Regions from separate parts of the Bacillus sp. BC08 genome, predicted to be linked through region 2. Evidence: riboswitches for the same ligand, from Rfam matches in the RefSeq annotation. Region 2 holds a riboswitch; each other region holds the start of a gene.
What was found. A riboswitch is a leader RNA that binds a small molecule or an ion and turns the genes downstream of it on or off. The one in region 2 is predicted to bind thiamine pyrophosphate.
Positions count from the first base shown of each region.

Region 1: it holds a riboswitch for thiamine pyrophosphate, as region 2 does, so the genes downstream of both, tenA (thiaminase II) here and ACXVYO_RS10150 (MTH1187 family thiamine-binding protein) in region 2, are expected to answer to the same signal.
Region 3: it holds a riboswitch for thiamine pyrophosphate, as region 2 does, so the genes downstream of both, ACXVYO_RS18300 (energy-coupled thiamine transporter ThiT) here and ACXVYO_RS10150 (MTH1187 family thiamine-binding protein) in region 2, are expected to answer to the same signal.

Region 1 is NZ_JBTGPA010000034.1:334,160-342,434, reverse strand. It holds rRNA gene ACXVYO_RS17910 (23S ribosomal RNA) at 1-1,081, shown strand, start outside; rRNA gene rrf (5S ribosomal RNA) at 1,184-1,299, shown strand; tRNA gene ACXVYO_RS17900 (tRNA-Asn) at 1,308-1,382, shown strand; tRNA gene ACXVYO_RS17895 (tRNA-Ser) at 1,385-1,476, shown strand; tRNA gene ACXVYO_RS17890 (tRNA-Glu) at 1,494-1,568, shown strand; tRNA gene ACXVYO_RS17885 (tRNA-Val) at 1,573-1,648, shown strand; tRNA gene ACXVYO_RS17880 (tRNA-Met) at 1,673-1,749, shown strand; tRNA gene ACXVYO_RS17875 (tRNA-Asp) at 1,753-1,828, shown strand; tRNA gene ACXVYO_RS17870 (tRNA-Phe) at 1,837-1,912, shown strand; tRNA gene ACXVYO_RS17865 (tRNA-Thr) at 1,923-1,995, shown strand; tRNA gene ACXVYO_RS17860 (tRNA-Trp) at 2,002-2,072, shown strand; tRNA gene ACXVYO_RS17855 (tRNA-Ile) at 2,082-2,158, shown strand; tRNA gene ACXVYO_RS17850 (tRNA-Asn) at 2,167-2,241, shown strand; tRNA gene ACXVYO_RS17845 (tRNA-Glu) at 2,243-2,314, shown strand; gene ACXVYO_RS17840 (CBS domain-containing protein) at 2,444-2,866, shown strand; gene ACXVYO_RS17835 (DUF3965 domain-containing protein) at 3,161-4,312, shown strand; gene ACXVYO_RS17830 (hypothetical protein) at 4,541-4,879, opposite strand; gene ACXVYO_RS17825 (SH3 domain-containing protein) at 4,885-6,045, opposite strand; TPP riboswitch at 6,315-6,426, shown strand; TPP riboswitch at 6,487-6,590, shown strand; gene tenA (thiaminase II) at 6,673-7,368, shown strand; gene ACXVYO_RS17815 (ABC transporter ATP-binding protein) at 7,337-8,086, shown strand; gene ACXVYO_RS17810 (ABC transporter permease) at 8,086-8,275, shown strand, end outside.
Region 2 is NZ_JBTGPA010000030.1:91,498-99,772, forward strand. It holds gene ACXVYO_RS10120 (glycosyl hydrolase family 18 protein) at 1-618, shown strand, start outside; gene ACXVYO_RS10125 (ABC-F family ATP-binding cassette domain-containing protein) at 1,073-2,611, opposite strand; gene ACXVYO_RS10130 (hypothetical protein) at 2,917-3,690, opposite strand; gene ACXVYO_RS10135 (ABC transporter ATP-binding protein) at 3,756-4,505, opposite strand; gene ACXVYO_RS10140 (ABC transporter substrate-binding protein) at 4,502-5,500, opposite strand; gene ACXVYO_RS10145 (ABC transporter permease) at 5,497-6,270, opposite strand; gene ACXVYO_RS10150 (MTH1187 family thiamine-binding protein) at 6,242-6,562, opposite strand; TPP riboswitch at 6,663-6,764, opposite strand; gene ACXVYO_RS10155 (methyl-accepting chemotaxis protein) at 6,826-8,275, opposite strand, start outside.
Region 3 is NZ_JBTGPA010000035.1:60,586-68,860, reverse strand. It holds gene ACXVYO_RS18325 (hypothetical protein) at 1-115, shown strand, start outside; partial or broken gene ACXVYO_RS18320 (IS3 family transposase) at 234-347, shown strand; gene ACXVYO_RS18315 (FeoB-associated Cys-rich membrane protein) at 397-564, opposite strand; gene feoB (ferrous iron transport protein B) at 581-2,569, opposite strand; gene ACXVYO_RS18305 (FeoA family protein) at 2,566-2,793, opposite strand; TPP riboswitch at 2,988-3,089, shown strand; gene ACXVYO_RS18300 (energy-coupled thiamine transporter ThiT) at 3,176-3,847, shown strand; gene ACXVYO_RS18295 (sensor histidine kinase) at 4,056-5,909, opposite strand; gene ACXVYO_RS18290 (response regulator transcription factor) at 5,906-6,595, opposite strand; gene ACXVYO_RS18285 (class D sortase) at 6,634-7,254, opposite strand; gene ACXVYO_RS18280 (LPXTG cell wall anchor domain-containing protein) at 7,344-7,832, opposite strand; gene ACXVYO_RS18275 (hypothetical protein) at 8,016-8,275, opposite strand, start outside.

The DNA.
Region 1 (8,275 bases), on a different contig from region 2:
ATAGGGGGTGACACCTGCCCGGTGCTGGAAGGTTAAGGAGAGGGGTTAGCGTAAGCGAAGCTCTGAACTGAAGCCCCAGTAAACGGCGGCCGTAACTATAACGGTCCTAAGGTAGCGAAATTCCTTGTCGGGTAAGTTCCGACCCGCACGAAAGGTGTAACGATTTGGGCACTGTCTCAACCAGAGACTCGGTGAAATTATAGTACCTGTGAAGATGCAGGTTACCCGCGACAGGACGGAAAGACCCCGTGGAGCTTTACTGTAGCCTGATATTGAATTTTGGTACAGTTTGTACAGGATAGGCGGGAGCCATTGAAACCGGAGCGCTAGCTTCGGTGGAGGCGCTGGTGGGATACCGCCCTGACTGTATTGAAATTCTAACCTACGGGTCTTATCGACCCGGGAGACAGTGTCAGGTGGGCAGTTTGACTGGGGCGGTCGCCTCCTAAAGTGTAACGGAGGCGCCCAAAGGTTCCCTCAGAATGGTTGGAAATCATTCGTAGAGTGCAAAGGCATAAGGGAGCTTGACTGCGAGACCTACAAGTCGAGCAGGGACGAAAGTCGGGCTTAGTGATCCGGTGGTTCCGCATGGAAGGGCCATCGCTCAACGGATAAAAGCTACCCCGGGGATAACAGGCTTATCTCCCCCAAGAGTCCACATCGACGGGGAGGTTTGGCACCTCGATGTCGGCTCATCGCATCCTGGGGCTGTAGTCGGTCCCAAGGGTTGGGCTGTTCGCCCATTAAAGCGGTACGCGAGCTGGGTTCAGAACGTCGTGAGACAGTTCGGTCCCTATCCGTCGTGGGCGTAGGAAATTTGAGAGGAGCTGTCCTTAGTACGAGAGGACCGGGATGGACGCACCGCTGGTGTACCAGTTGTTCTGCCAAGGGCATAGCTGGGTAGCTATGTGCGGAAGGGATAAGTGCTGAAAGCATCTAAGCATGAAGCCCCCCTCAAGATGAGATTTCCCATAGCGTAAGCTAGTAAGATCCCTGAAAGATGATCAGGTTGATAGGTTCGAGGTGGAAGCATGGTGACATGTGGAGCTGACGAATACTAATAGATCGAGGACTTAACCATATAATATGAAGCAAATGTTATCTAGTTTTGAAAGAATATAAAAAACTTGTTGACTTTAAAAGTTAAATAAGTTACAATAATTCTTGTCTTAAATGAATACAGTCTGGTAATGATGGCAGAGAGGTCACACCCGTTCCCATACCGAACACGGAAGTTAAGCTCTCTAGCGCCGATGGTAGTTGGGACCTTGTCCCTGTGAGAGTAGGACGTTGCCAGGCAATATTATTCCGCAGTAGCTCAGCGGTAGAGCTATCGGCTGTTAACCGATCGGTCGTAGGTTCGATTCCTACCTGCGGAGCCATTGGAGAGCTGTCCGAGCTGGCCGAAGGAGCACGATTGGAAATCGTGTATACGTCACAAGCGTATCAAGGGTTCGAATCCCTTGCTCTCCGCCATAGGATTTATAATATTTGGCCCGTTGGTCAAGTGGTTAAGACACCGCCCTTTCACGGCGGTAACACGGGTTCGAATCCCGTACGGGTCACCACTTTGGAGGATTAGCTCAGCTGGGAGAGCACCTGCCTTACAAGCAGGGGGTCGGCGGTTCGATCCCGTCATCCTCCACCATATAAATTATATAAATAGTATTATCGCGGGGTGGAGCAGCACGGTAGCTCGTCGGGCTCATAACCCGAAGGTCGCAGGTTCAAATCCTGTCCCCGCAACCAAATGGTCCCGTGGTGTAGTGGTTAACATGCCTGCCTGTCACGCAGGAGATCGCCGGTTCGACCCCGGTCGGGACCGCCATTTATGTTGGCTCGGTAGCTCAGTCGGTAGAGCAGAGGACTGAAAATCCTCGTGTCGGCGGTTCGATTCCGTCCCGAGCCACCATTTTTTTTATGCCGACTTAGCTCAATTGGTAGAGCAACTGACTTGTAATCAGTAGGTTGGGGGTTCAAGTCCTCTAGTCGGCATCCTTTAGGGGCATAGTTTAAAGGTAGAACTGAGGTCTCCAAAACCTCCAGTGTGGGTTCGATTCCTACTGCCCCTGTAAGTATATGGGCCTATAGCTCAGCTGGTTAGAGCGCACGCCTGATAAGCGTGAGGTCGATGGTTCGAGTCCATTTAGGCCCACCATATATTATTCCGCAGTAGCTCAGTGGTAGAGCTATCGGCTGTTAACCGATCGGTCGTAGGTTCGAGTCCTACCTGCGGAGCCATGGCCCGTTGGTCAAGTGGTTAAGACACCGCCCTTTCACGGCGGTAACACGGGTTCGAATCCCGTACGGGTCATAAAAAAAGAGTCAGCATATTGCTGACTCTTTTTTATTTTGTAGAATCCTCCTTTATCGACTGATTTTCCTGAAATAAATAAAGGGATTTAGGAAAAGCTATGGTATGTATAAAAAGGAGGAGATACAAATGACACGAGTGAGAGACTTGATGAGCACTCATATTGTACAGTGTACACCGTTAGACAATGTATATGAGGCCGCTGTAAAGATGAAAGAAGAATCGATTGGATTGATACCGGTTGTTGAAAATGAGCAAGTTGTTGGTCTTGTTACGGATCGAGATTTAGTTGTTCGGGGGATTGCTGAAAAACATCCTGGATCTAATAAAATTACGAATGTAATGACAACAAACATTGTTTCAGTTTCTCCAGATGATTCTATTGAAAAGGCTACAGAGTTAATGGCACAGTATCAAATTAGACGATTACCAGTAGTTGAGAGTGGTCAACTCGTTGGAATGCTGGCACTAGGAGATTTAGCTATAAGAGAATCGGCAGATGATCAAGCGGGATTTGCTTTAAGTGAAATATCGGAGCAGCATACAGAATGAAGTGCGACTTTAATTAGTGGAATAAGTTACGTATAAAAATCAGATACATTGTTCTAGTATATAGGGTTAAACTAATATGTTAGCATGATGTATCTGAGCCATTATATAATAAGTATATAGGTAGTAATTTCGACAGTTTATTTAAATTTGTCATTCTTAATTTTAAATAAGAGAAAAAATGATATACTGATAGATATAAGTATTATGTAAGATTTCGAATATAGCAATATTTATTGTTAATGATGTAATAACGGATTAATATTTCCTATGTAGATAAAAGGGAAGGGGAATTATATGAGGGCTATACAGCGCGATCCAAATTGGAATTTGGTTACAGATACATATATAGAACCAAATAATTTCGCTGAATTATTTTCTTTACTTGTACCTTGTCATCCAAAAGGTGAAGGAAAAGAACGAACTATATTAGTGTGGAAAGAAAAAGAATTTTATAAAGAAGAAAATTTAGCTGCATTTATTGTATATGGAATGAATAAAGCAAAAAATTTACCACAGTTCCATAAAGATGAAATTCCAACTTTAGTACGCATTCTTCGCTTATGTCAAGAAATCGGTTGGTATGAAGAAGCGAATACTTTTATGGTGAATCAAGGACTTGCTGAGTTTGTTCACACTTCATTGGAATATGAAACGTGGGATCTTTTGACACAGGCGGTTGCTTTAAACTATTTAATTATTAAATATCGTATTGGTGAATTAACTGATGAGGATGTAGAAATTTGGGATAGAGTTAAATTTAATGAGAAATGTGTAACAGACTGTAAACATCTATTATCCCATAAAGAAGTATTAGAATTTACATTCTTTTATATGTGTAAGAGAGCTAAATCTCTATCAAAAGAGCAATTAAATAGTGATATGATGAGTCTAGCAATGTATTGTAATACTTTTGTGTATGACTTATATACACATGACTTATTACGAAAATATCGTAAGTGTACAGACTTCCTATCGTACTATGGACCTAGTCAAGCGGTGTTAGCTTGTCAAAGAGCTGTACTTTCTCAAATTTCAGATCGATTAGATCCATTGAAAACTACTCATGTAGATGATTATTTATATGTAATGAAAGAAATGATGGAGCATATGACGATAGGAATAATGGATCGATATAATCATTTTATCGGGAAGTTATTATCATATGTGCCATTTTTCGAAATGATTCAAGTTCCACAACATGCATATTATTGTGAAGAATTACTGTATATTTGTAAGGGCATTGAATATAAAGAAGAAATATTACGCAATTATATATTTATACAATTACATGATTGTTTACCATCATTCTTTAAACTATTTCTTAAAAATAAACGTTATGCAACGATTCATGACATTCTGTTCTATTGGTGTGATGATGAACAAAGAATGAGCTTAGAGAAAAAATATAATCTTAGCTTTATTTATGAAAAATATGCTTGCGGATAAAGAGCATTTTCTATATAAATTAAAAAGGATCTCAAGTTTATGTGAGATCCTTTTTTTATTAGTAAAACAAGGAGAACGCAATTAAGACGAGCAATAACATTCCATAAAGGAGAAATTGTGACGTATTGCTTCCTTGTATACCAAAAAAAGTATTTGTTTTTTTATATAAATTTAATATATATTTTAGCGGATTATCTTTGAAAGATCGGTACACAGTGTCTCCTCTTACTAAGCTTCTTGTTCGTGTTTCTTGTTTTTAGGAACATGAATGTACCTAGCTATGAATAATAAAACAGCCATAAAGAATACAGGAAATACGGTAGATAAATAAAAACCATTACTAATAATATTTGTTATTAGGGCACCTAATAGAAAGATGGCATTATAAATATGGGCAATTTTTTGTTTTAGTTGCACTTGAAAGGCTTCCATCATAATTTCTAAAGCAACAAAAGCAATGATAATAGATAAAAATACAGTGTTTGTATTGTAAATGATTAAACAACAGATTAAACCTAAAAAGGCTAAGTATTCAATTAAGAGAGGTATATTGATATTGCGTGGCATACAATTTACCTAACTAAATATGGCAGTGGGTTTACTGCATTTGTTTTTTCAAAATTCCATTCTCCATTGTGTAATTCAAAATGAAGATGTTGCCCGTATGAATGACCTGTGTTTCCCATATGACCTACTAATTGTCCAGCTTGTACTTGATCACCAACTTGTACAGTGCGATCTTTCATGTGAGCATAGACTGTTGTATATAATTTCCCGTTTATTTGATGGGAGATGAACACAACATTGCCATAGCTAGCTGAATAATATGATTTCACAACTTTACCTGCAGCTGCCGCCTGGATAGAGACATTACCTTGAGCTGCGATATCTATACCATAATGCATTTGTTCCCAGCGTATATCAAAGGTTGAGCTAATTCTTCCTTGAGTAGGGAATTTGAACACAGCTGGAATGGAAGTAGGTTGAGCTGTTTGAGCTTGTGATTGTGTTTGATTTTGCATCACATAATGTTTTGCCACGTATCCGTATCCTGTGCCAAAACGAATTTTATACCAAGTTCCCACAGTTTCCACTACTTGTATTTGTGTACCATTTTGTAATGAACCAAGTAGTGCACTATTTGTACTAGCGTTGCTACGTACATTAAGTTTAGGTGTTGCAACTGTGTATTTCGTATTATTTTGAACTGTGATGCCTTTTACTAAAGGCTGTGAACCATTAGACACGAACGCTTTTTGTACGTAACCTGTTTTGCCATTATGTAAAATTTTATACCACTCGCCTTGTTCTTCTTGAATGGTAACGAATTTCCCATTTGGTAATACATCTAAAATTGAAGATTCTAAATTAGGTTCAGAACGAACGTTTAATGCATTGGCATTAACAATGTATTGATTATTAGATTGAAGTTTGTTTTTTAGTAGAATAGCATCTTTTTGTACATAACCGACTTTATTATTAACAGATACTTTATACCAACCATTTGTTGTTTCAAGTATGTTTACTTTCGTATTAAAGCGAATTGTATCAATTGATGAGCTATTTGCGTTATCTTTTGTATGTAAGGCTACTTGATCGACTTTGACATATCCAATTTTCACATTAGATAATTGTTCAGCGTTGGCTGTTTGTACATTTGTTTCTCCCATAGAAGGAAGTAAAGAGGCAATTGCGATAGTAGTTGCTGTTAAAGCAGTAGCTTTCATATTCATATAATAGAGACCTCCTCTAGTTGTATAGTTGTAATTTTATTATAGTATAAAGATATAATATAGTGGGTGTATTCACATAAATGTAATATGAAATCAATATAAAAATAAATTTTTTGAGGATAATAATTCCTTTTTATCCAATTAATTGGGATTAAAATTTCTAAGATAGAATATAAGTATTATATAGTTTCGTTATTTTGTTGACAATTGAGAAAATTAAAACAGTTGATGATGTCTTATTACGATGTTATACTGACAGTGTTAATTTCATAGTTTGCTAGGAGAGCTGGTGTTGCCAGCTGAGAGTAGGCCGTAAGCCTTTGATCCTTTTCATTACCTGATCTAGATTATGCTAGCGTAGGGAAGCAATTCGGACACTAATAATGAGTCCCCGTTTCTTTGCGTATAGAAACGGGGCTTTTTTATTTGAAAATTTCATATTGAAACCACTAGGGGTGCTTGTTGTGCTGAGAGAGGAATAATCCTTAACCCTTATAACACCTGATCTAGGTAATACTAGCGAAGGGAAGTGGAGCAACGAATAAATTATAATTTTATTTGCTGTAACCACTTCTTATTTAGAAGTGGTTTTTTATTTATATACACATACCGGAAGGGGATAGGGAAATGAAATTTTGCGATAGATTATTAGAAACTGTACAACCAGTTTGGGAGATGAGTCATAATCATCCGTTTGTAGTAGGTATGGGGGATGGTACGTTAGAAAAAGATAAGTTTCAGTATTACATTATTCAAGATTATTTATATTTGTTAGATTATGCAAAGCTATATGCGATTGGTGTTGTAAAGGCAACGAATCCACAAGTAATGGGGAAATTCGCTGAACAAATTGATGGAATATTAAATGGAGAAATGACGATTCATAAACAGTATGCAAAAAGGCTTGGAATTTCTATAGAGGAGATAGAGTCAGCAAAACCATCTGCTAAAAATTTAGCTTATACAAATTACATGATGTCTGTATCTCAAAACGGCACACTTGCGGAATTAATAGCAGCACTTCTTCCATGTATGTGGAGCTATTGGGAAATTGGAAAGCGTTTAAATGATATTCCTGGAGCAAGAGATCATGAGTTCTTTGGAGAGTGGATTCAAGGATATAGTTCTGAAGAATACGGTAACCTTTGTATTTGGTTAATAGATTTATTAAATGAAATGGCAGTTGGAAAGTCTGAAAAAGAGCTAGATCGATTAGAGGAGATTTTCCTATATTCCAGTCGATTTGAATATTTATTCTGGGATATGTCCTATCGTAAGGAGATGTGGGGATTTGAGGAGCAAGAACATACTACAGTTTCATAATGTTTCTTTTCATTATGATGAGAAACCAATCATCAATGAATTAAATGCTTCTATACAAGATAAAGAGTTTGTAAGTATTATCGGACCGAGTGGATGTGGGAAAAGTACTTTATTTCGCCTTATTACAGGTTTAGAAGAAGCGAGTACTGGACAGATAGAGTTGACAGAAACAAAGAGCCATCCTGTAGGGTATATGCCCCAAAAAGATATGCTCCTGCCATGGAGAACGATTATTGAGAATGCGGCCTTGCCGCTAGAATGCCAAGGTGTACAGAAGAAAGAAGCACAAATAAAGGCAAAGGAACTGTTACATAAATTTGGCTTACAAGGATATGAGACAAAATATCCGAAAGATTTATCTGGTGGTATGAGGCAACGCGTATCTTTCATTCGAACTTTATTAACAGGCGGGGAGATATTGTTGTTAGATGAACCGTTTAGCGCGTTGGATGCTTTAACGAAGGCATCTTTGCAAGAATGGCTGTTTGAACAATGGAAAGAGTGGGAAAAAACAATTTTATTTATCACTCACGATGTGGAAGAAGCGTTGTTTCTTTCTAATCGAATTTTAGTAGTAGAGCAGCAACCGATAACTACTTTAACTGAGAGGGTTGTACCACTTGATCATAATCGAACAAGAAAAGATTTATATGAGCCTGAAGTGTTAGCACTTAAAGATGAGCTTCTTAGTATGTTACAAAGGCAGGTACTCGTATGATGAAGCGGTTGAAGGAGCTATTACCTGCTCTTACACTTTCTAGCATTTTACTTGCCTTTTGGGAAGTAGGCGCAAGAATCGTAGATGAAATGTACATTTTACCGTCACCGTCTGCCATTGTAATGAAGATATGGAAACTAAAAGATATATTATTCACAGTTCATTTGCCGGCAACATTATACGTTGTTT
Region 2 (8,275 bases):
AAAGAATTACTTGGTGGACCTATTGCTCAAAAAGATACTGAGCCCCCAACAAACGTAAAAAATATTGCTGTTACAAATAAAAATTCAAACTCAGTTCAATTAAACTGGACTGCATCTACTGATAATGTAGGAGTTACGGAATATGAAATTAATGCCGGAGAAGAAAAATGGAGTACAACAATAAATAGTATTACAATTAAAAACTTAAAACCAAATACAGAATATACATTTTCAATATTAGCAAAGGATACTGCTGGGAATAAATCACAGCCTACTTCTATTCTTGTAAAAACAGATGACGTTAACACAACACCTCCTGATGGAAATGGGAATGCTACCTTTTCAGTCACTTCAAATTGGGGAAGTGGTTACAACTTCTCGATTGTAATTAAAAATAGTGGAACGACCCCTATTAAAAACTGGAAATTAGAATTTGATTATAACGGCAATTTAACACAAGTTTGGGATTCTAAAATTAGTAGTAAAATAAATAATCATTACGTAATTACGAATGCAGGATGGAATGGTGAAATTCCTCCTGGTGGATCGATTACAATCGGAGGAGCAGGAACAGGCAATCCTGCTGAACTTTTAAATGCATCTATTAGCGAAAACTAAACGTAACCTCCATTAATTATTTCACTAAAGTTTGAATTTAGGTTTGAGTGCTCTGACCTAAATTCAAACTTTTAATTTTATGAAAAATCGTAAATATATATTACGATAACCTATTATAATTATATTTAGTTTCTAATATGAAGTTCGTGTGAAGTTCATCTGAATTTTACATGAATTTCCTTTAAGTTCTATTGTCTTCCTATACTAATCACATTATCCTTTACATATAGGAATTATTTTTCATTCCACTTTAAACTATCTATATATATAAAGAAAAGATAGTCGCCTATTAGGGAAAGGCATCTAAATATAAACATAACATAAGAAAAAGCACGCTTATAAGCGCACCATAAGAGTGCTTCTTCATACAATTCTCATGTAAGAGTTCTCGAAAATCATGTTAATCACAAAGAAAAGGCATTAGCTTATATAAGCTAATGCCTTTTCTTTGTGATTATTGTTCAGCGTTCCATTCTTCTATATTCCATACTTTTGTGATCCACCCTTCATAGAAAGAAGGCTCATGTGAGACAAGTAAAACTGTTCCTGTATATTGTTGTAACGCTTCCTGCAAAGACTTCTTTGTTTCTACATCCAAATGATTAGTCGGTTCATCTAAAATTAAAACATTGCTTTTCGTTACGATAAGTTCACATAAACGCACTTTCGTTTGTTCTCCGCCGCTTAATAAACGAATAGGTTTTAACACGTGCTCTTCTTTCAAACCACACTTTGCTAATGCTTGGCGTATTTCTTTCCTTGTCATATCTGGTCGTTCTGCCCAAACTTTCTCTAATGGTGTTGTTTCTGAAGCAAACTCTTCCTGTGCAAAATAGGCAGGATTTACTCGCTCGCCAACAGAAATTGAACCACTTAGCGGTTTTATTTGACCTAATAACGTTTTTAACATCGTCGTTTTTCCAATTCCATTATGACCAACAATCGCTATCTTTTCTCCCTTTTTCACTTGTAAATTCAACTCTGGGCATAGCGGATCACTATAACCTATCCTTAGTTTCTCAGCTTGCAATATACGACTCACTGGCTCCTCGTAAACATTGAAATCAAAACGGGATCGAGTTACATGATTAACCTTTTCAATCCTTTGCATTTTCTCTAATACTTTCTCTCGACTTTTAGCCTGTTTCGCTTTTCGAATTTTATTTTTTTGAATAAATGTTTCTAACTGAGCAATTTCTTTTTGTTGTTTCGCATGCGCCGATTGTAATTGTTTCCTTTGCAATTGATAGCTTTGCACAAATTTTTCATAATTTCCTACGTACCGCTTCACTTTCCGTTCTTCTAGATGATAAATAACATTTGTAATACTGTTCAAAAATACTTCGTCATGTGAAATGATCACATAAGCTTTTTCATACTGTCTCAAATACGATTGCAACCATTCTATATGGGCTGTATCTAAATAGTTTGTTGGCTCATCTAGCAATAAAACATCAGCTTTTTCTAAAAGGAGCTTCCCAAGTAATAACTTTGTTCGCTGTCCTCCACTTAACTGTGAAACATCCTTTTTCAAGCCTATTTCAAGTAAGCCTAAGCCCATTGCTACTTCTTCAATTTCTGTATGAATTTGATAGAAATTAGAACTTTCCAATATAGTTTGTAATTCTCCATACTTTACTAACAGTTTTTCTATTTTTCCTGCTCCATTCATTTCTTCAGCAATTTTTAACATTTCACACTCAATTGCATACAAATTAGAAAATGCACTTTGTAAGTATCCCTCAATTGTTATTCCTTCTTGTAAATCCATATGCTGCTGTAAAAAACCTATCTTCACATGTGGAAACCATTCAATGTTTCCGTCATCATGTATAAGTTCTCCTGTTAAAATCCTTAACAATGTTGATTTTCCAATTCCATTTTTCCCAACTAACCCAACATGCTCGCCCTTTAATAGCCGAAAACACGCATTATCTAAAATGGTTTTCTCACCATACGAATGACTTAAATTTTCTACTGTTAATATACTCATTTTTTTCTCTCCTCTACTTATTGTTCGTAAGCTAAATAGAGAGAGCAACAGTATAAAGCCTTATTTAATTGTATATATAAAAAATGGGTAAGGTGAATACACCTTACCCATTACATATTATCGTAAAAAAGGATTAAGGTTCTTTACCTGCTGTCTTCAATTTAGCTTAATCGTTAAAAATGGGCAGACTTCTCCCACATCAAGCTAAAACCATTTGAAGAACAGTTGATAAAGTCATTTTATCCTTTCACTCCTTTAACATTTGTTATATTAAGAGTATAAACTACTCTGTTATATTCTATTCTCTATTTTTTCTTTTGTTCCTTCTCCGCTTTTTCATTTTCTGCGTAAATTTCTTTATACATCTTTTCTAATGCATATGGATTTGTAAAGATGAGCGTTAACGATTTCCACATATAAATTCTTCGTTGTAGCTCTATCCCATACTCTTTACTAACCATATTTTTCACTTCTGGAATATGTTCTTCGTTTTGAAATTGTTGTACAGGTTTCAATTCCTTCGTCTTAAAATCCGTTAAAAGGCCTATTACAGTTCGTCCATGTTCCTGCGACCTTTCTTCTAAATCAAACTGAATGGAATGAACAAAACCTAAAACGTGAAAGATTTGAGCATGCAACCCGACAGCAGCACGCTGTTCCATTAAGTTGTAGCACTCCCGTTTTAACTCTTCTACCATTTCTAAAGAATTTCTATTAACTTTTCTTTTGCCAACAAACATAATCTTTACAATATGAGCGACTGCTCCCATACTTTTCAATACACTCTCTAAAACTTCTACCGCATCTTCCACATAACCATTTGAAATTATAGAATGAATAAATTCATCTAATAACACTTGAAATTTTTTAACTAAATGTAAATCGCGTAATTCTGGAACATCTTCTCTTAATTGATTCCGGCCTTGCACCCACTTTAAAACTTCTGTCATTTCTTCTTCTTTTAATTCATGATGTTCCATACCATACTTCATCAATAAAATATGATTTTTTAATAAGAACTTTCCTTCTTCAAGATTATCAGCTGTTAAAGAATCAACTATTTGCTCTATAGATTTCATCTTTCTCCCCCTATATAAAAAGCCTCTTAACAGCGATTATACCAAAAACTGTTAAAAGGCTTTTTCTATTTTTTCATATACGGGGCTAATACTCTCAGAATTTCTTCCTTATCCTTCTTTAACTCAAGTGACGTTAACATATCCATCGTTCTCGGCCTAGGTAATTTCACTTGTACCTCACCAACTATTGAAGCTGGTCTTTGAGATAAAATAAATATGCGATCCGAAAGCAAGATTGCCTCATCTAAGTCATGTGTGACCATAACGATTGTTTGCTTCTCTTGGTGCCAAGAGTTTAAAAGCCAGCTATGTACTTCCATTTTTGTAAAGGCATCTAATTTTCCAAAAGGTTCATCAAGTAGCATAATTGGCTTTTCACATAAATATGTGCGTAGAAAACTAATTCTTTGACGCATACCACCAGACAATTCATCTGGATAATGGTCTGCATATTCATCTAGTTCAAACTGCTTTAATGCTTCTATTCCCTCCGTTAGCCTTTGTTTTTTCGGTTTCCCTTCGATTTCCAATGGAAGAACTATATTTTGCAAAGCTGATCGCCACGGCAGTAATAAATCTTGTTGCGGCATATAACTTACAACATCTTGCTCTTGCATTTGCTTATCGTTATACGTTACATCCCCACTTGTTGGATTTTCAACATTTGCAATCATATTTAATAATGTGCTTTTCCCGCAACCACTCGGTCCTACAAAGGAAACGAACTCTCCCTCTCGTATAGAAGCACTAATATTTGCTAATACATTCTTTCCATCAAAAGCTTTTACAACCTCTTTTATTTGTAATCCACTCATTTTTCACTTGGAAGGAACTCATTTGTAAAGGCATCTTTCACATCAATTTTCTTCTTAATAACTTTGTTATCATATAAGAAATTCATGTAATTCGTCCAAACTTCTTCCTTCTGTACTCCCCATGCTTTTGCATCATCTTGATACTTCGTACTTAACCACTTTTGACTTTCTTGTACTAAGTCTTTATTTACATCTGGAACAGCTTTAATTAAAATATCAGCAGCTTCTTTCGGTTCTTTAATTGCAAAGTTATAACCTTCTGTCGTTGCACTCATAAACTTTTTCACAAAGTCTTTATCTTGTTTCGTATGTTTTTCACTCGTAATCATAACAGGACTATAGAAATCAAGCGCCGGGTCTAAGTCTTTCACCATAATCGTATTTAACTCTTTTCCTTGGCGCTTCGCTTCAATTCCATCCCATCCGTAATAAATCCATTCAAAGTCTGCATCACGACCGATTGATTTAAAGAAATCGGTTTGTCCTAAGATGATCTTTTCAACTTTATTAAAATCAGCTTGATGTTTCTCCATAATTGTCTTTAACGTTGCTTCTTCTGCTGGTCCTCCCCAACCTCCGTAACGTTTACCTTCAAAATCTTTCGGTGAAGTCATGTTATCTTTCTTAAGCGATGCAAAAGCTGAAGTGTTATGCTGAATAATCGCTCCGACAGATACAACAGGAATACCTTCTACACGAGCCAACGTTACATTTTCTTGTGCGCTTATTGCGAAGTCAGCTTTTCCTGAAGCTATCATTTGCTCCGCTGTCACATTATCACCAGGCTGAATAATTTCTACATCTAAGCCTTGCTTTTTATAATAATCTTTCGCTTGCGCTACATATAAGCCAGTATGATTCGTATTTGGAAACCAATCTAATACTACTTTTACTTTTTGATCTTTACTTGCACTTTCTTCTTTCTTCGCCGGATTACATCCAGCCACACCTACTGCTAATAAGGCAGCTAACATAACTTTTAAACCTTTTTTCATTTTCTGCCGTCCTTTCTATATATCCACGGTGCTGTTATTCTTGCCATAAACTCCACGATAAAATACAGACATAATGTCACCATAACAATAATTGCTGCCACACCAAATACTCGGGCTGTTAAAAAGGATTTTGTAGCTCTTGTAAGCATAACTCCTAATCCTTCACTGGCACCGAGCCATTCCCCAATAATCGCTCCCATTACGCTATATGTAACTGCAATTTTTAAACCTGAGAAAAAGTATGGAAGCACTGCTGGAAACTTTACTTTCTGGTAAACTTGCCATTTCGTTGCCTTCATCGTTTGCAACAACTTCAACATATTTTTATCTACCGTTTGAAAACCTTCTAAAATGCTAAGTGCAATCGGGAAGAAACAAACGAGTATTACTACCATTACTTTCGGTAGCATTCCATATCCAAACCAAATAATAAATAACGGTGCAAGTACAACGATTGGAATCGTTTGCGAAATAACAAGCAACGGATTTATTAAAATACGAAATAAAGGGATAACATCCATAATAATTGCAATACTTGTCCCAATTAAAATCGCAAAAAACAGTCCGATTAGAACCTCTTGTAACGTTTGCATCGTATTCGGTAATAGTAAATCTTTCATTCCAATTAATTCTTGAACAATGGCAGAAGGCTTGGGTAAGATCCACGGTTCAATTTTAAATAATGAAACAGATCCTTCCCATATCGCAATGAGAAGGATAAGCCAAATAGTTGTAATTATTTTAGATTGCTTCTGGTTTTGCATATTCATCACGGTACTTCCAAACCTTTTCATCTATCGTTACACCAGTGCTTGGACGATAATGGATTTTAATAGAAGTAATCACTTCCTCTGCTCCAGCATCCACACAAGCTTGTTGCGCACGTTTAATGACATCAAGAAGTACATCTAATTCTCCTTCCAGCGTTGTTTCCATTGCCCCTACTTCATAACGAACTCCCGATTGTTGTACAACCTCAATTGCTTTATCAACAACAGAATACACATCTTTGTTCTTCGCTTGTGGTACTACTGAAAATGAAATTGTAACTTGTTGTGACATAGTAAAATCCCCCTTATAAAATGAAATGTTCAAACAAGAAAAGGCTTTCCTACTGCGTAGGAAAGCCTTGTATGCAAGTTATTATAGAATAACATATGCTACATCACTTTAAGTAACTCCCTACGCTGGCATTATCCAGATCAGGTTGAGGGTCGATGTTTGTTTACATCCTCTCAGCCAATTGGCTCCCCGGTCCTTAATTCGTTTTCATTGTAGCATGATTTATTTTATTGAACAAACAAAAGCGCGTATAATCATTTCATTTAACTTTTGAATTCTCCTATTAACTCTTGTAACTCCTGCGAAAGCCAGCTTAAAGAACTAGCTAATTCCGCAATATCTTGTACAGACATTTCCTGCTCTTTCATACTTTCTTCAACATTACTACTACTATTCGCATACGTATTTGCAATAAGTGATAGTTCATTTACAATCCGCACAATATTTTGGCTATTTTGCAATATATCACTTGAATTGTCAGAAACAACTCTAACCTGATTTGTAACAGATTGTGCTGATTTTGAAACCCCACCAAAGAAAGCACCACTACTTTCAACAAGTTTCATACCCGATTCTACTTCTTTTAAGGTATTTTTCATTGAAACAACAGCTTCTTCCGTACCAGCTCGTGTTTCCCCTATTAATTTTGCTATATCTTTTGCTGATACTTCGGTCTGCTCTGCTAATTTACGCACTTCATCCGCAACAACGACAAATCCCTCACCAGTTTCCTCAACACGTGAAGATTTAATAAAAGCATTTAGAGCTAGCGAATTCGTTTGATTTGAAATACCGGTAATTACTGTTACAATATCACTAATTTCTTTTGATCTTGTTTCCAAAGAATAAATAATAGAAGATAAATCTTGTACTGCATTTTGTATTATGTTCATTTGATTAATCGTCTGTTCAATAATACCATTTCCTTTTACTGAATGATGCTTTGTACCTTCAGACTCTTTCGCCATTTGTTTTGCAGTATTAGTTATCTCTTCCATCCTATCTTCCATTTCATATATAATATCTAAATACTTTGGTACTGCAGTTTCCTGTAATTGAATGCCAGCCCTTAACTCAACTATAGAACTTACGATTCCTTGGACTGCCATGCTATTCTCTTTCGTACTCACTGACAATTCTTGTGAAGATGAGGAAACCTGTTCTGCTGTTTGCTTCACTTTATCTATAATCCCTTTAAACTTCTCGATGGTATTATTAAAATACGCATTAATAATACCAATATCATCTGGTCTTTCCTCTAATTTAATACTTAAGTCACCTTCACCGACTTGGCGCAATCCTTCACGTAAATCCCGCAATGGAGCAAGTGCGTTACGTACGATTAGGAATTGAATAACCGTTGCAATTAAAACAGAAATACAAATAAACATTAAACCTTGTATAATGAACTTTTCTTTTGTCATAGGAACAATAGAGGCATCTACATCGGCTGCGACAATTGCCACAATATTATCTTTCTCATCTTTAATTGGCTCTAATATCGTTACCCATGATCCCAATGCGTCTTCATATACTACTGTCATGTTTGCTTTTTTTGTGCTCATTACTTTATCATATGCTTCCATCCAAAGATCTGGTTGTTTATAATATTCCCCCGGTCTTACTTCAACAACATTTGCTAAACCTGTGGACAAATCAATGATTTGTAGCTCACCTTTTTCATTTTTTTTCGCTCCAACAATATACGTTTGT
Region 3 (8,275 bases), on a different contig from region 2:
TTACATTAGCCCACCAAATAATCAATGTAAATTAGAAACTTCAGAATTTAGGAGATTACTTTTGCTTTGGAGAAATAAAGTGATGACAGAAGGACGAGATATTGAAGTAGATTAAAAAGACTGCCTGTAATGAAGTGCACCCCAATTGTTAGACACATAATTAACAATTGGAGGTACATTTTTTATGGCTAAATTTTCTTCAAAAGATAAAATACAAGCAGTAAATGGAACAATTTAAGCAAGAACTAGAAACTTATATTCATTACTACAATCACAAAAGAATTAAAACAAAACTAAAAGGATTGTCCCCTGTGCAATACAGAGTTCAATCCTTAGTAGCTGCTTAATATATTTGTCTAACTTTTTGGGTTCAATTCAAATTCGCAAAGCTTTTTTCTATTTATGAGCAATTTGCTCCATATCCGGACTACAAGTTTGAGACTGACATGACTTATTTAAAGAACATGCTGCGCATTTTCCCTTTTTACTTCTCTTTACAAAATTAACTAACGTGTATGCTGCATAACCAAAAATGATAGCTCCAATTATAATATTGACCATCACTCTAATACATCTCCTTCTAGAATCCGAGTAAGGATCCAACTTGGTATATAATGAACGTTAATACATAAGCAACAACGAGTGGATACACGACAGAGAAAATCGTCCACTTCGCTGATCCTGTTTCACGTTTAATAACGGCTACTGTCGCTAAACACGGAACATATAATAAAATAAAGAACATAAATGCATATGCTGATAGCGCCGTATAATGTGCTCCCATAACATTTCCTAACACATCTTCTTTCACCGCATAAATAATTGCCATTGTAGAAACGACAACTTCTTTCGCTAAAAATCCTGTTAAAAGGGATGCCGCAGCTTGCCACGTTCCAAATCCAAGCGGTGCAAATAGTGGTGCGATAAATCCACCAATCATCGCTAAGTAACTGTCTCCCATATCAACACCAAATCCTGATGGACCTGCATAGTTTAATAACCAAATGACAACAGAACCACCGAAGATGAATGTACCTGCTTTACGAACAAATCCTTTCCCTTTCTCCCACGTACTTAACCATAACGTTTTCGCTTGTGGCACGCGGTAAGGAGGTAGTTCAATGACGAAAATAGACTTTTCCGCTTTTAAAATTGTCAGAGACATAATTTTTGTAACTAATAACGCAAGAACAATACCTGCAACATATAAAGAAAACACAACAGTTGCCTGACTATGAGGGAAGAATACTCCCGCAAATAATGCATATACAGGTAAACGTGCCGAACAGGACATAAACGGTGTTACAAGAACTGTAAGTAAGCGTTCTTTTTCTTGTTCAATCGTTCTCGCTGCCATAATACCTGGAACATTACATCCAAAACCGATAATCATCGGAATAAACGCTTTTCCGTTTAAGCCGAAAAACTCCATAATTCTATCCATAACAACTGCAATTCGCGCCATATATCCTGAGTCTTCTAATAATGAAATGAAAAAGAATAATGCAAAAATTTGTGGAACGAATACTAATACAGCACCAACACCGGCAATAATACCTTCTGTAACGAGTGCTTGAATAAAATCAGAAGCTCCAACACTTGTAAGCCCAGCCGTTACCCAATCCGTAAGCTGTCCACCAAAAAACTCATCTAACATATCCGATAAAGGTGTACCAATCCACGTAAACGTAACCTGAAAAATAAAAAACATAACTGCTAAAAAGATTGGAAGTCCGAAAATTTTATGTGTAATTAATCTATCAATTTTTTCCGAAAAAGGAATCTTTCCTTCTTTCTCATGCTGCATAACATTTGTTTTTAACTTTTCAATATACGCTTCACGAGTTTTATAAATATGCTCTTCCAACGTACAATCAAGTTTTCCTTCTAAGCGAGATCGAATGGCTACAAGTTCCTTATAAATTGGTAATGCTTTCATTTCTTTTTCTACTACTTCGTTATTGCTTAAAAATTGAAGAGCTAACCATCTTGGATGCTTGTAATTCGCTTTCTCTAAAAGAGAAATTACCTGTCCAATTCCTTCATCCATCTGTACACCATATGAAATAATGAATGGCTTTTTCTCGTTTTTATCATTTTCTTTAAGAGTAGCAAGTAGTTCTTCACAGCCTTTTCCGCTTCTTGCAACGACAGGAACGACTGTTACACCTAATCGTTCTGATAATCGTTTTACATCAATTACAATGCCTCTTTGCTTTGCCACATCAACCATATTTAATCCGATTGAGACTGGCTTTCCAAATTCAAGTAATTGCAGCGTTAAATGCATGTTTCGCTCGAATTGTGAAGAATCCACTATATTTAACATATGATGAAATTCATCTGTTAGTAGAAAATTTGTAACGACACCTTCATCACGCGAAACTGGATTCAAATCATAAACACCTGGTAAATCAATTAATGTCCCTTGCTTATCTTTTAATTTACCAACTTTCTTTTCTACTGTTACACCGCTCCAGTTCCCTACATACTCATAAGAACCAGTAAGTGCATTAAATAATGATGTCTTCCCTGTATTTGGATTCCCTAGCAAAGCTACCTTATTCACGCTAATTCCACCTTTATCATTTTCGCGTCACAATGACGAATACTAATTAACTGTCCACGACACTCCAATGTACAAGGACCTTTGAACATCGCCTTTTGCTTCATGCGAAGTTCGCTTCCTTCAGAAAGACCGAAAGCAGCCAATCTTCTCTTTAGTAAATAATCTAAAGACTGAACACTTTTCACTAGCACTTTCTCACCGATTTTAATATCTACTAAGCTCATAACCTTCCCCCTCAGAAGAGAATGATAATTATTTTCAGAAAAATTATAGCACACTCTATTTCAATTGGACTATACCCTTTTGCTTCATATTTATTAACATTTCACTACAATTCTATTTCAATAATTGTCATACTACATTCGTTTGCCATTCTCATCCATTTCGCTTACAATAAACAATAGCAAATAAAGAATCTCGTTATCACTGGGGGAGCCATGCCGCTGAGAGGGAACACTTCGTTCCGACCCTTCGAACCTGTTAGTTAATGCTAACGCAGGGATTGTGCAAACGTCCGAAATACATACCTCTTTTTTATTTACGTATTTCGTATCCTCCTATGATATCTATTCTTTTTTGTACAACTTGGATTTAGGGGGAGACAACATGCGTAACACCAATTTACAAGCGATGATCGAATCTGCAATTCTTGCAGCCTTCGCCTTGGTCATCGACATTTTACCACTTTCAATCAAACTATCAGCAACAGGCGGTTCCATCTCATTCGCTATGATTCCTATTTTTATTATCGCATACCGCTGGGGCTTCAAAATGGCTTTCTTAGGAGGCTTAATTTGGGGATTATTACAAATTGTCGTAGGCGATGCCATTATCGTCACACCAATTCAAGTACTAATTGAATACTTCGTTGCTTTCGCATTCATTGGATTTGCTGGTCTATTCTATCGTCCAATTCAAAAAGCACTTTTAACATCCAATGAAAATAGCTTAGAACAATCCAGTTTAAGTAGCCGTAAAGACAAACCTTTACAAAAACAAAACGAAGGAAAGAAAGTTATTGGTTACATTATTCTTGCTACATTTGTTGGTAGCTTCGCTCGCTACTTCTGTCACTTTATCGCTGGAATTATTTTCTGGGGACAATATGCACCAAAAGGTCAATCAGCAGTTCTATATTCTTTAATATTTAACGGTAGCACAATGATTGGTTCCTATATTCTATGTACCGTTTTACTTATCTTTTTATTTCTTACTTCACCACGTTTATTCAAAAGCATCAATGCTTATCAACTGAACTCGAAGAAAAAGAGCGCTTAATGAGCGCTCTTTTTTTCATATCGTAATATCGATTAAAAATACAATAAATGCACAAAAGAAAATAAATACCATTATACTTAGCCACTTGCTATGCACGGTTCATCGACTCCTTACATAACCTCATTTTCTAACCAGATTATATCGCTTAAAAATAAAGATTAGGTAAAGATAATATGAAAATAAGTTAAAAAAGCGTAGATTACATTGTCTACGCTTTTTTCGATAAATAGAAGTAAAATAATACACCATCTTCTGTATTTTCTGCCCCATATTCAGCATCATGTAGTTCTAAAATGTTCTTTGAAATGGCAAGCCCAAGCCCCGTCCCACCTTGTGAACGCTGACGAGCTGTATCCACGCGATAAAAACGATCCCAAATTTTATCTAATTGTTCTTCTTCAATGTGAGTACCTTTATTTTCAATACATACTTTTATACAATCTTTTTCATCTATTGTAGAAATAATAATATCTTCTTTATTTGGTGTATAACGTATGGCATTCGTAATGAAGTTCACGATGACTTGTTCAATCCGTCCTTGATTTGCGACTACTTCAAATGAGCATATATTTTTATGCACATGCAGTTCTTTTTTCTCTATGTCCACAGAAAGGTGTTCACATATATCTTCAATTACTGTATCAATATAAAATGGATCCTTTTTCATTTTATATGTGCCTGACTCAAATTTAGCTAACTCCAGCATATCCAAAATTAAAGTATCCATTTTGTCTACTTCTCGTTCCATCGCTTGAAAATAGTACTCTTTTTTATGCTCAGCTACTCCATCTTTTAAAATAGAAATACAGCTTTTCATAATACTCAGCGGTGTTTTTAGTTCATGCGAAACACCAGAAATGAATTCTTTCCGCGTATTTTCTAACTTTCTTTCCTTTTCAATATCTTCTTCTAACTGTCCAATATGCGAATGGAGTTTATTCGATAGCACATTAATATTTTTCGATAAATCCCCAATTTCATCTTTTGAAGTAATCGGTATTTTTTCTGTGAAATCTAAGTGCGCTATTTTCTTCGTTGTATCATTTATTTTTAATAACGGCTTTGCAATTTGTTTAGAGTAATAGAACGAAGCTAGAAAAATGAGAACGACTACAAATGCAATGATGTAAATGTAGTAATCTTGCACCATTTGTACAGCTTCATCTACAGGTTGTAAGGAAGCCATCGCATATATATATGTTACAGATCCATCTTTTTCTTTTATCGGTTTCATTAATAATTTATATTTTATATCATTTTTTTCATAATCCATTGTCTTTGTTGAATATTCTATTTGATTACTCTCTTTTAGTACTACATCCGTTTGAAATTCTTTTATACTATCCAAAAATAAAGTGTTTTTATAAATTGGATTTACGGGTCCTTTTACATCGGGGAATTGTACTTTCGTAACATGCCCTACTATGTAAGCATCTGGCTCTTGAGCAGCTGGTTCCTGAACGGCCGGCCTCTTTTCCTTACCAGCTTGTTCCCCAACTGCTTTCTTTTTCTCTTGATCTAATTTACTCATCTTCTCATTAAATGCTTTTTCTAACGGTTTATTCGATCCGCTTAAATTTTGCTTAGATAGCGAGAAAGAAAACGGAATAAAACTATCTTCTTTTTTCACTCCAGAAAAATAAATTTCTTGGCCTAAAAACTGATTTGATGGTTTATTATCAATCTCCTCTATATTGACGAGATTGTATAGGGGGATTTTGAATATTTGTTGTCCAAAGCTCTTTTGTTGCCAACGATTTATCGTTACCTCAAAATAAAAATCATCTGCATGTTTTAAATTCCCGTTCTGATCTAATGTCGTAATCCACGTATTATTTTCTCTTAAAAAATCTTGCTCTAGCTTCTGAATTCCTTCTGCATTTCCTGCATAGTTCAAATAATTCTTTTCAAAAGAATTTAAATTCACTTTAATATCTTCTACTTTTCGATTCGCATAATATTGTTTAAAAAATATTGTTTGTCCAATAAATATTGTCGCTAAAATTAACATGCATAATGCTGTTGTGAGGGTAAATAATTTTAGTACAATCCCTTTTCTCATACATTCCCCTCAAATTTATAACCTGTTCGTACTACAGTTGTAATGAACTTTGCTTTCTCTCCTAATTTATTTCGCAAATTACGAATATGGCTATTAACGGTTCGGTCATCACCGGCAAATTCGTATCCCCAAATCCTTGAAATTAATTGCTCTCGTGTTAAAACAATCCCTTGATTTTTCATAAAATACGCTAATATTTCAAATTCTGTATGTGTTAAATTAATGTCTGTTCTATCTATCGTAACAGTACGCGACGGAAAATGGACGTGAATACCATGAATTGATAATGTATCATCTTCATTCTCTAAAAGTTGCTTTGTTACTTTTCTACTTTCTAACAACCTTTTCGCTCTAGCTAATAAAATGGGTGGGCTATACGGCTTCGTCACATAGTCATCTGCTCCAAGTTCAAATCCAAGTAACGTATCATCTTCATCAACACGAGCTGTCAGCATAATAATAGGAACCTCGGATGTTTTACGGATCCTTCGGCAAACGGACCACCCATCAAGTTCCGGCAACATAATATCTAAAATAACTAAATCAACCTCTTCTTCCTCAAATACAACTAAAGCTTCTTTCCCATCTCTTGCTTCAAACACTACATATTGCTCACTCAAAAAATAATCTTTTAATATTTCACGTAAAATATCTTCATCTTCCACAATTAAAATGTTTTTTGACATAACTTATATATCCCCCTCTCGCTTTCAAAACTACAACTTCATTTTGAATAACTAGCCTTTAACTTCGCCTCGATAATATATCTATCTGGTGCATCCCCTATATAATCAAACGGATAGCACGTCGTCAGTGTTAATATCGGTTCTTCTTTTTTTATAATAACAGTACGATCATCCGCATGGGTAATCCATATTTTTTGAATTTCATATGTGTACGTTTTATTATCATACTCTAAAACAAGAGTGTCTTTTTCTTTTAACTCTCCTAAATCAGTAAATACAGTGTCCCGGTGCCCACTCAGTACAGTATGTCCCCCTCCAGATGGCGTTGTCGTTACATCACTAACGAACATTCCAACTCCTTTTTTCAGCGTTGTCTCATCCGCACCCCAGTATATAGAAAACTTCTTCTTTATTTTCGGTATATTTAATAGTGCAACCTTTTCTCCTTCTTTATGTTCCGTTTGAGAAGAAGGTACTTGGGAAGTTACAGGTGTTTCGTAAGAAAGTTGATTATGTTGTATATTTTCAAGGCTCTTTAGTTCTTCTTTCGTTAATTGTTGAGCAGAGCTTTTTCCTCTATACCATTCCATAGCGTAATATGATCCCATACATAGTCCTATCGCCATCAATATGATACCGATATAATTGAGTAACTTCATGTTTCATCCCTCCATGCCAAAAATGGTAGGAATAACCTACCATTTTTAATATATGAAATTATTCCATTCTTTATAGGACAATATTTTATTTACGCCTTAACTTTATTGCGACGTTTCAAGCCAAATAATGTCCCTATCCCTACAAGACATGCGCTTAGTCCCATCATTGCTACATTATTAGATGCTGTGTTTGGTAATTTTTCACCTTGTACAACTGGCTTTGCTGCTTCTTTTTTTACTGCACCATTTTTTTGTTGTACTTGTGCTGCTTCTTTTTTCGCCATATCATTTTTCAATTGTTCTTGTGCTATTCTCTTTTTCTCTTCTTCACTTTTTTGCTGTTCCTTAATCAATGCTTCTTTTTTTGCCTTATCATTTTTCAATTGTTCTTGCGCTATTCTCTTTTTCTCTTCTTCACTTTTTTGCTGTTCTTTAATCACTGCTTCTTTTTTCTCTTTATCTTGCTGCAGTTGCGCCGCTTCTTCCTTCGTTACTGTTCCAGTATCCGCGCTTGCTACTGAAGAATATCCTACTGTTAACAATGCCATTGCACAGATTGGTAATAGATTCTTTTTCATCTTCAATTCTCCCCTTATACTTTATTCACATCACATCACTTCGCATCGGATGTATCACTAGAATAAACAAGAGATATAAATATAAAATGCAGATGAAATATATTTCATTTAAAGATTTCATGGTAGACAAATAAAAAAACATCGCAATATATACGATGTTTTTTCGGGTGTGTGTCTCAATATTTACATGTTACTTTCGCGTGATGTAGAAGTAGAACGGGCCGGAGCGATAACTAATTGTCTCGGCTCAGTTTTCTTTAAGTGATTTTTGACGTTACACTTACGACGTTGAACAACCCACGCTTTAATAGGGTTTGTCAAAATAATCTTTTGCTCTTCGTTAGGGGCCTCTTCTTCAAATCTACAACTTTCGCTCCATTTATTCCATTTCATTGTAAATTTAGAAGAAGAATGATCGTCTTCTCGATCAAACAAGTGCAAAA